2 regions of the Amycolatopsis carbonis genome follow, and region 1 is predicted to be linked to the other one. Evidence: riboswitches for the same ligand, from Rfam matches in the RefSeq annotation. Region 1 holds a riboswitch; the other holds the start of a gene.
What was found. A riboswitch is a leader RNA that binds a small molecule or an ion and turns the genes downstream of it on or off. The one in region 1 is predicted to bind cobalamin.

Region 1 (4,981 bases):
CGGCCTCGCAGCGCCGGGTCACCGCTTTCGATGGTCTCGCTGCGCCTGAAGCACGGCAGGAGGTCGTCGAAGCTCCTGCCTTTCGCCCCTGCGGCGTCGGTGACCTTCACCACGAGCCCTGTGTCGAAGAAGCGGGCCACCTGGTCGCGAAGGCCTGGTCACGCCTCTGGCGGACCAGGGGCGTGACCGTTGCGCGGTGGTGCTCAGCCGAGTTCGGCGCGGACCTGGCGGGCCGCCGCGACGAGGTGGCGCAACGCGGGCTCCACCTCGGCGTAGCGGCGCGTCTTGAGGCCGCAGTCGGGGTTCACCCACAGTCGCTGTGCCGGCACGGCGGAGGCTGCCGTGCGCAGCAGGTCCACGACCTCCTCGACGCCGGGCACACGCGGCGAGTGGATGTCGTAGACGCCCGGGCCGACGCCGCGCGCGAACCCACCGGCCGACAGGTCGGCGAGCACCTCCATCTTCGAGCGCGCGGCTTCGATGCTGGTGACGTCGGCGTCGAGGCCGTCGATCGCCGGGAGCACCTCGCCGAACTCCGAGTAGCACATGTGCGTGTGGATCTGGGTGCCTTCGGCGACACCGGCCGTCGCGACGCGGAACGCGCGCACCGCCCAGTCGAAGTAGGCCGTGTGCCCGGCCGCGCGCAGCGGCAGCAGCTCGCGCAGCGCCGGCTCGTCGACCTGGATCACGCGCACCCCCGCGGCTTCGAGGTCGGCCACCTCGTCGCGGATCGCGAACGCGACCTGCAGCGCCGTGTCCGCCAACGGCTGGTCGTCGCGGACGAACGACCACGCGAGGATCGTGACCGGGCCGGTGAGCATGCCCTTGATCGGCTTGGCGGTGCGGCTTTGCGCATACCGCGCCCACGGCACGGTCATCGGCCGCGGGCGCGAGACGTCGCCGTGGAGGATCGGCGGGCGGACGCACCGCGAGCCGTAGGACTGCACCCAGCCGTGCTCGGTCGGGGCGAACCCGGCGAGCTGCTCGGCGAAGTACTGCACCATGTCGTTGCGTTCGGGCTCGCCGTGCACCAGCACGTCGAGGCCCAGCTCCTCCTGCAGCCCCACCACGCGGTCGATCTCGGCGTGCATCTCGGCCACGTACCCGGCTTCCTCCAGCGTGCCCGCGCGGTACGCGGCGCGCGCCTTGCGGACGTCGGTGGTCTGCGGGAACGAGCCGATCGTGGTGGTCGGCAGCGGCGGCAGGCCGAGGGACTCCTGCTGCACGGCCGCGCGTCGCTCGTACGGCTCACGCACGGCGTCCCCGGGCTTCAGCGCCGCCAGCCGCTCGCGCACGGCCGCGTCCAGCGGGTTCGTCGCGCGGTCCGCGGCGGCCGCGCGCGCCGCCGACAGGTCCACCTGCTCGCCGCGCAGCGCCCGCCCGAGCAGAACGACCTCGGCAACCTTCTGGTCGGCGAACGCGAGCCAGCTCTTCAGGCGTGGATCGAGGTTCTCGGCCTCGACGTCGTAGGGCACGTGCAGCAGCGAGCACGACGTCGTGATGCTCACGTGCCGCGCGGTGCCGGCCAGCCGCGCGGCACGTTCCAGCGCGCGGTCCGGGTCGGTGCGCCACACGTTGCGCCCGTCGACGATGCCGGCGAGCACCTCCTTGTCGCGCAACGCGCCTTCCGCGGCCACGGCGTCCACAAAGGACTCGTCGGTGACGAGGTCCACGGCCAGCGCCTCGATGGGGGAGCGGGCGAGCACACCCAGCCCGCGCCCCAGACCGCCGAAGTACCCGGCGACGAGCAGCTTCGGGCGGTCCTGGGCCTTGGCCAGCACGTGGTACGCGCGGGTCAGCGCGTTGAGCCCCTTCGTGGTGCGGTCCCCAGCGAACGCCGGCTCGTCGAGCTGCACCCACTCGACGCCCTCGGCTTTCAGCGAGCTGAGCAGCGCCGCGTAGTCGGGCAGCAGTTCGTCGAGCAGCTCCAGTGGTCGGAAGCCGGGCTGCGTCGCCTTGGCGAGCAGCAGGAACGTGACCGGGCCGACGAGCACCGGCCGCGTCTCGATGCCCAGCTCACGGGCCTCGCGCACCTCGTCGAGCGGCTTCGTGCCCGACAGTGTGAAGCGCGAGCCGGGCCCCAGCTCGGGCACGAGGTAGTGGTAGTTGGTGTCGAACCACTTCGTCATCTCGAGCGCCGGCTCGTCCTGCACGCCGCGCGCGGCGGCGAAGTACGTGTCCAGCGGCGAGAGGCCGAGGCGGGTGAAGCGCTCGGGCAGCGCGCCGAACAGCTCGGCGGTGTCGAGCACCTGGTCGTAGTGGGAAAAGGTGTTGGCGGGGACGGACTCCAGCCCCGCGTCGCGCAGCCGCTGCCAGGCCCGCGCCCGCAGGGTTTTGCCCACCGCGAGCAGCTCCGCCTCGCCGGTGGTGCCCGCCCAGTAGCGCTCCAGGGCGCGCTTGAGCTCCCGGTCCGGTCCGATGCGCGGGTACCCCAGGATCGTGGTGCCGATGGTGTTCACAGGCTCTCTCCTCGCGAGCTCGATCGAGGCGAGCCCGGGCACGCGAAAGCCGCGCTTCGGTCAGGCCTGCTCCCACGGGACCCGGACTCACGCACGCCGTCGGCGCACGTACCACGGGCAGGTCTTCGGACTCGTGGGCGCCGAGCTCGCGCCTACTCACCGTCGCTTCCCGGGCTCACGCCCAGTGCTTGACCACGAAATCGTGGTGACGGCTTTCGTTCCCACTCACCGCTGCGGGGCAGTCCCGGATCCACACCGGGTTCCCTGTTGCCTCGCCAGAGTGTGGTCGCGCGAAAAAAGGCCCGGCCACGCCCTGGCGAACCAGTGGCGTGGCCGAGCCTAGCGCCGGGTGGCACAACGTCCGCCGTGATCCCGGAGACCGGGATCAGGAGTGCGCGATCAGCTTCCGCAGTTGATCAGTCCCAGTCCAGCGCGCCGCCCGACTGGTACTCGATCACGCGGGTCTCGAAGAAGTTCTTCTCCTTCTTCAGGTCCATCGCCTCCGACATCCACGGGAACGGGTTCTCCGTCTCCCCGAAGATCGGCGCGAGGCCGATCTGCTGGGCGCGCCGGTCGGTGATGAAGTGCATGTACTGCTCGCACAGCTGCGCCGAGAGGCCCAGCATGCCGCGCGGCATGGTGTCGCGCGCGTAGCGGACCTCCAGCTCGCACGCATCCTGCAGCATCTGCCGGATCTCCGCCTGGAACTCTTCCGTCCACAGGTGCGGGTTCTCGATCTTGATCTGGTTGATGCAATCGATGCCGAAGTTCAGGTGAATCGACTCGTCGCGCAGGATGTACTGGTACTGCTCGGCGATGCCGACCATCTTGTTGCGCCGGCCGAGCGAGAGGATCTGCGCGAAGCCGGTGTAGAACCACATGCCCTCGAAGATCACGTAGAACGCCACGAGGTCGCGCAGGAACGCCTGGTCGGCCTCCGGCGTGCCGGTCTCGAAGTCCGGGTCCTCGAGGTGCTGGGTGTACTTCAGCGCCCACGCGTCCTTCTCGGAGATGGACGGCACCTCGCGGTACATGTTGAACAGCTCGCCCTCGACCAGGCCGAGGCTTTCGCAGATGTACTGGAAGGTGTGCGTGTGCACGGCTTCCTCGAACGCCTGGCGCAGCAGGTACTGGCGGCACTCGGGGTTGGTGATCTGGCGGTACACCGCGAGCACGATGTTGTTGGCCACCAAGGACTCCGCCGTGGCGAAGAAGCCGAGGTTGCGCTTGAGCATCTGGCGCTCGTCCTCAGTCAGGCCGTCCGGCGACTTCCACAGCGCGATGTCGGCCTGCATGGCGACCTCGGTCGGCATCCAGTGGTTGTTGCACGCGGCGAGGTACTTGTCCCACGCCCAGCGGTATTTCATGGGCAGCAGCTGGTTCACGTCGGCGCGCGCGTTGATCATGCGCTTGTCGTCGACGTTGATCCGGGCGGCACCGACCTCGATCTCGCCGAGGCCGGTGGCCGTGGTCTCCACGTTGGTCATCAAGAGGCTCCAAGAAAAGGCTCGTGTGCGGCGAGGCCGGTTTCAGCCGGCCTCGCCGCACACGAGGAGGTCACTGGCAGGCTTCGCAGTCGGGGTCGTCGATGCGGCAGGCGGCGCCTTCGGTCGCGACGAAGTCGATGTCGTCGACCTTCGGCATTTCCTTCGGCTCGGCGGGCTTGGCGGCCGGGACCGCGGCGGGCACGGCCGCAGCGGGGCTCGCCGGGACCGCGGCCGAGGGCGAAGGAGCCGGGGCCGGCGAAGGCGCCGGGGCGGCCGGAGCAGTAGCGGTGGCGGCCGGGGCGGCCGAGACCGCGTTCAGCTTGCCGTCGGTGCCGCGCAGGGTGCTCTTCTCCACGTGCGTCGCCGACTGCGCGCGCAGGTAGTACGTGGTCTTGAGGCCCTTGTGCCACGCGTAGCGGTACAGCTCGTCGAGCTTGCGCCCGCTCGGCGCCGCGATGTAGAGGTTCAGCGACTGCGCCTGGTCGATCCACTTCTGCCGGACCGAGCCGGCGTCCACGATCCACTTCGACTCGATCTCGAACGCGGTGGCGTAGAGCGCCTTGAGGTCGTCCGGCACGCGGTCGATCTGGCCGAGGCTGCCGTCGAAGTACTTCAGGTCGCTGACCATGACCTCGTCCCACAGGCCGCGGGCCTTGAGGCTCTTGACCAGGTGCGGGTTCACCACGGTGAAGTCGCCCGACATGTTCGACTTCACGTACAGGTTCTGGAACAGCGGCTCGATCGACTGGCCGACGCCGGAGATGTTGGAGATCGTGGCGGTCGGCGCGATCGCCATCACGTTGGAGTTGCGCATGCCGACGGTCTTCACGCGCTCGCGCAGCGGCGCCCAGTCCAGCGTCGTGGAGGTGTCGACGGCGAGGGCGTCGCCCTGGCGCGCGTCGATCAGCAGCTGCATCGAGTCGATCGGCAGGATGCCGCGGCTCCACAGCGAACCCTCGAACGTCTGGTACTGGCCGCGCTCCTCGGCGAGGTCGGTCGACGCCGAGATCGCGTAGTAGGACACGTGCTCCATGC
Region 2 (4,981 bases), 3.4 Mb from region 1:
ACTCGACGTCGTGCGTGGCCAGCAACACCGTGACCCCCGAAGAAGCCAGCGAAGCCAGCACGGCCGCGAAGTGGCGCTTCGCCGGGTAGTCCAGGCCGCGCGTCGGCTCGTCGAGCAGGATGACGGGCGGCGCGGCGGCCAGCTGCACGGCCAGCACGAGCGCGAGCCGCTGGCCTTCGGAGAGGTCACGAGGGTTCGCCTCCGGGGAGACCCCCGGAACCAGCCGGTCCAGCAGCGCCCGGGCCGTGCCCGCGGCGGCGCCCGATTCGACGTCGGCCTGCCGGCATTCCGCGGCCACGGAGTCGAGGTACAGCAGGTCGGACGGGGTCTGCGGCACCAAACCCACACGGGCCCGCGCCGCCCGCGGCCGCACGGAAGCCGGGTCCGCGCCCAGCACGTCGACGGTCCCGCTCGTGCGCGGCCCGCTGCCCTGCAGCGCCCAGAGCAGCGAAGACTTGCCGGATCCGTTGCGCCCCATCAGGGCGACGACCTCGCCGCGGCCGAGTCGCAGGTCCACCCCGCGCACGGCCACTACGCCCCCATAGCGCACCTGCACCCCGCGCGCGGTGAGCACGTCCTCCGTAGGCACGCCGGCCGCGGCGGGGCGGGTCACCGCCGAGAGCCGCTCCCGCAACGGCCCGGCCCGCCGCCGGGCATCGCGCACCGAGAGCGGCAGCGGTGACCAGCCCGCGAACCGGCCGAGCTCCACGATCGGCGGCGCCACGTCGGCATCCGCGAACACCTCCGCCGGTGGTCCGGACCGGACCGAACCGTCGCCGGGCAGGTAGAGCAGCCGGTCGGCGTACTGCGCCACGCGCTCCATCCGGTGCTCCGCGACGACGACCGTAGTCCCGAGGTCGTGCACCAGCCGCGTGATCGCGGCCAGCACCTCCTCGGCGGCGGTCGGGTCCAGCGCCGACGTCGGCTCGTCCAGCACGAGCACGCGCGGGTGCGCCGTGAGCACCGACCCGATCGCCACGCGCTGCTGCTGCCCGCCCGACAGCGTCCGAAGTGGACGGTCGCGCAGCTCGGCGATGCCCAGCAGGTCGAGCGTCTCCTCCACGCGCTTGCGCATCACGTCGGGCGCCACGGCCAGCTGCTCCATGGCGTACGCGAGCTCTTCCTCGACGGTGTCCGTGACGAACCCGGCGAGCGGATCCTGCCCCACGACCCCGACGACGGACGCCAGCTCACGCGGCGGGTGCGTTGCCGTGTCCAGACCGTCGACGAGCACGCGCCCGGCCAGCGTGCCGCCGGTGAAGTGGGGCACGAGGCCGTTGATGGCACCGAGAAATGTCGACTTGCCAACCCCCGTGCGCCCGGCCACCAGGCACAGCTCGCCTTCCTCCACCAGGAGGTCGACGCCACGCAGCATGGGCGCGGAAGCTCCGTCGTATGTGACGGTGACCTGCGAGAATTCGATCATCGCGCCACCTCCGCAACGGGCCGCGGCCGCGGCGCGAGCCACGCGGGCAACACCGCGATCAACACGGCCAGCGCCGGCAGTAGCGGCAAGGTCGGCCAGGCCGGCGGGCTCACCGACGTGGCCAGCTGGGCCGGAGAGGAAGCCACCAGCAGCCCGGCCGACGCGACGCCGCACAGCACCACCAACGTCTCCGCCAGCCGCCACGGATCGGGCCGGTACGCCGTCCGCCTGATCCGTCGTCCGCCCAGTACGAACCCGGCGGACGCCAGGGCCAGCCCGGCCACCAGCATCGGCACGCCGAGCCAGCTCGCCGACCCGTCGAGCACCCCGTACACGCCGACCGCGACCCCGCACAGCCCCGCCAGCACGCAGGCCGCGATCAGCGCCCGCACGCGCGGCGCGAGGTAACCGCGCCGGCCGTAGCCGCGCGAGTCCATGGCCGCCGCCAGCAGGAGCGAGCGGTCCAACGCGTCCGCCAGCACCGGCACGAAAATCCCCTTCACGAACCTCAGCCCCCGTCCGCGCGCCGCCCGCAGCCGTCGCGCGCGCCGGACCCGCTGCACGCTCTCCACCAGCTGCGGCGCCACCGAAAGCGCCACCGTGACGGCCGTGCTCACCTCGGCCAACGCGCCGGGCACGGCCTTGAGCAGGCGTTTCGGGTTGGCCAGCGCGTTGGCGGCGCCGACGCAGAGCACGATCGTCGCCAGCCGCAGCCCGTCGTAGAACCCGCCGAGCAGTTCCTCCGCCGACGTCGGCCCCAGCAGCTCGATCCCGGCGGCCGCGGCGGGCAACGGGATCGTCGGCAGCGTGAAGAGCACGTGGCCGCCGTCCTCGCCACCGATGAGGATGCGGAACAGCACCCGCGACCCCACGATCACGGCCGCGACCAGCGCGTACACGCGAAAAGCCAGCGCCCAAGGCGCGTCGCCCCGGCGGTTCACCACCACGAACCCGGCCACGGCGATCACCAGCGCGAGCAGCAGCGGGTTGGTGGTGCGGCTGGCGGCGACGGCGAGCGCGAGCGCCCACACCCACCACGCACCCGGGTGCAGAGCCCGCGCGTTACCGGGCAGCACGCCTGCGCCGCAGCCCGACGACCACACCCGCGACGACGAGCACCACGATCACGACGAGCCCGATCACCAGGCTCCACGGGAAGCCACTGCTGCCGGAATCCGCCGACGCGGCCGCGGGAACAGGCGCGTTGGCCTTGCGCACCGGCGCGACCCGCGGCGGCGGGTAGTCCTGGAACGACTTGTTGTGCGCGAACGACCAGCCCTCGAAGCTCCCGGCCGGCGGCTTCCAGCCCTGCACACCGACCTGGCTCGAAGCCCACTTGCCGCCGTCGGTCGCGGTCCAGAAGCTCCACGACGCGCTCTCCGGCGGCATCCCCGAGCACGACTGGTCGGCCGGTTTGCCTTCGATCTTGCAGATCAGCGCCAGGCCGTACTTGCCGACACCCGCGAGGTCGAGGCCCGCGTTCTGCATGGCCGCCACACCGTCGGCCTGCGGCCCGGGCGCGCAGCGGATCAGGGTGTCGCCACCGAGGTCCTGGAAGTCGACGACCACGGTCACACCGGTGGCTTCGGGGCAGTAACCCGCGGTGCCCTTCCCGGGCACGGTCGCGGTGGCGGGACTCGCGCCGGACAGACCGGCGGTGACCAGGAGCGCGGCCACGGCAAGGAGCCGGACTGAAAAGACAGGGCGCCGGGCAGGGAACAACCGCATTGTTGATGAACCTCGCATCGAGTCGGACCACGGCGGGCGATCCGGCTCACGGCCGCGCGGGCGGCCGCTCACGGTTGCGGGTCAGCGCCGGATTCCCACCGGCTTCCCCCGATCGTGGTGTAACGCTGACCGACGTTAACCCACCGGAGGTACCCGCCGGAAGCGGCGCCGGACACACCTACACTTCCGGGCGTGGACGTCGGACAGCTGCGCATCGGCCTCATCGGAACCGGTCCCTGGGCGACCACGGTGCACGCGCCGGGCCTGACCGAACACCCCGGCACCGAGCTCACCGCCGTGTGGGCGCGCCGCGTCACCAGTGCCCGTCCGCTGGCCGAGGCCCACGGCGCCGTCGGCACCGACGACCTCGACGAGCTGTTCTCCCTGGTCGACGCCCTCGCCTTCGCCGTGCCGCCGGCCGTGCAGGCGGAGATCGCGACGCGGGCGGCCGAGGCCGGCAAGCACCTGATCCTCGAGAAGCCCATCGCCGCCGACCTGGCGGGCGCGCAGCGACTGGCCGACGCCGTGGACAAGGCCGGCGTCGCGTCGCTCGTGATGCTCACGCTGCGGTTCTCCCAGCAGACGCGCGAGTGGCTCGACGGCCTCGCCGCCTCGGGCGGCTGGCGTGGCGGTGGCGCGCGCTGGCTGTCGGGCGCGCTGCTCGGCGGGCAGTACTCGACCTCGGCGTGGCGGCTCGACGCGTCCGGCGGCGCGCTCGCCGACATCGGCCCGCACGCGTTCGACCTGCTCGACGCCGCCCTCGGCCGCATCACCGACGTGCTCGCGGCCCACCGCGGCCCCGACGACCTGTGGCAGCTGATGTTCGCCCACGAGGGTGGCGCCACGAGCACCGCGACGCTGTCGCTGCGGCTGCCGGTTCAGCCGACCGTGGTCGAGGTCGCGGTCTACGGCGAGCACGGCTACCGGACACTCGGCCGCAAACCAGGCACCGCTGGGGAGTCCTACACCGCCCTGTTGGACGACTTCGCGGCCATGGTCGCGAGTGGCACGACCACGCACCCGTGCGACGTCCACCGCGGCCTGCACCTGTCCGCGCTCATCGAGAAAGCGCGCGAGCTCGCCGGGTAGTACACAGGCTCGGACCCTTGTTTTCCGTTGTGGACCAAGGCTTTTCACCAAGTCGGCGAAATCCTTCCACAGGGTTGTCCACAGCATCCACTATGGACGGTCCGCGCCTCGACCGAACCACGGGAAGCCGTTTCGCGCCACCGGAAAGATCACCGAATAGTGCGGCCCGCTGAGCATGCCGACTCGAACCGGCAATGCGAAGGTTGATCTTGGGAGGGCGGGAAGAAGCAGTTCGGAGGGGTTCGAGAAGGGAAGCGCATGGGTGCCTTGCTGCGCGCTTTCTGGGGGGTCATCCCGATCACGGCCATCGCGTTGCCGTACGCGCTGCTCTGCTGGCCGTTGCTCGCCGCGCGGAGGCGGCGAAGAAGCGGCGGCATCAGCCTCGGCCACGCGTCGGCGACCGCGGCCGTCGACGTGACGGCGGTGACGATCGGCGCGCTCGTGCTCTGCCTGGTCATCATGCCCGTCGGCACCGCTTCGGGGAGCACCCTCGACCTCGTGCCCGGCGCCGACCTCTCCGCCGCGCTGTCCGACGACGGCTCGCTCTGGCAGGTCATCGGCAACCTGCTCCTCCTGTGCCCGCTGGGCGCGCTCGTGCCGCTGCGCCTGCGCCGGCTGCGGTCGCTCAGCCGGATCGCGCTCACCGCGTTGAGCGCGTCCGTGCTGGTGGAGGTCACACAGTTCCTCATCCAGAGCGGCCGCGTGACCTCGACCGATGACGTGCTGCTCAACACCATC

Region 2: linked by a shared signal. The riboswitch ahead of QRX50_RS09990 (hypothetical protein) and the one ahead of metE (5-methyltetrahydropteroyltriglutamate--homocysteine S-methyltransferase) in region 1 are both predicted to bind cobalamin.

Annotation. Positions count from the first base shown of each region.
Region 1 covers NZ_CP127294.1:8,633,619-8,638,599, reverse strand. The annotation lists gene QRX50_RS42645 (hypothetical protein) at 1-113, opposite strand, end outside; gene metE (5-methyltetrahydropteroyltriglutamate--homocysteine S-methyltransferase) at 204-2,459, opposite strand; cobalamin riboswitch at 2,570-2,787, opposite strand; gene QRX50_RS42635 (ribonucleotide-diphosphate reductase subunit beta) at 2,876-3,946, opposite strand; gene QRX50_RS42630 (ribonucleoside-diphosphate reductase subunit alpha) at 4,017-4,981, opposite strand, start outside.
Region 2 covers NZ_CP127294.1:2,019,187-2,024,167, reverse strand. The annotation lists gene QRX50_RS10000 (ABC transporter ATP-binding protein) at 1-1,426, opposite strand, end outside; gene QRX50_RS09995 (CbiQ family ECF transporter T component) at 1,423-2,499, opposite strand; gene QRX50_RS09990 (hypothetical protein) at 2,489-3,103, opposite strand; cobalamin riboswitch at 3,169-3,303, opposite strand; gene QRX50_RS09985 (Gfo/Idh/MocA family protein) at 3,347-4,243, shown strand; gene QRX50_RS09980 (VanZ family protein) at 4,502-4,981, shown strand, end outside.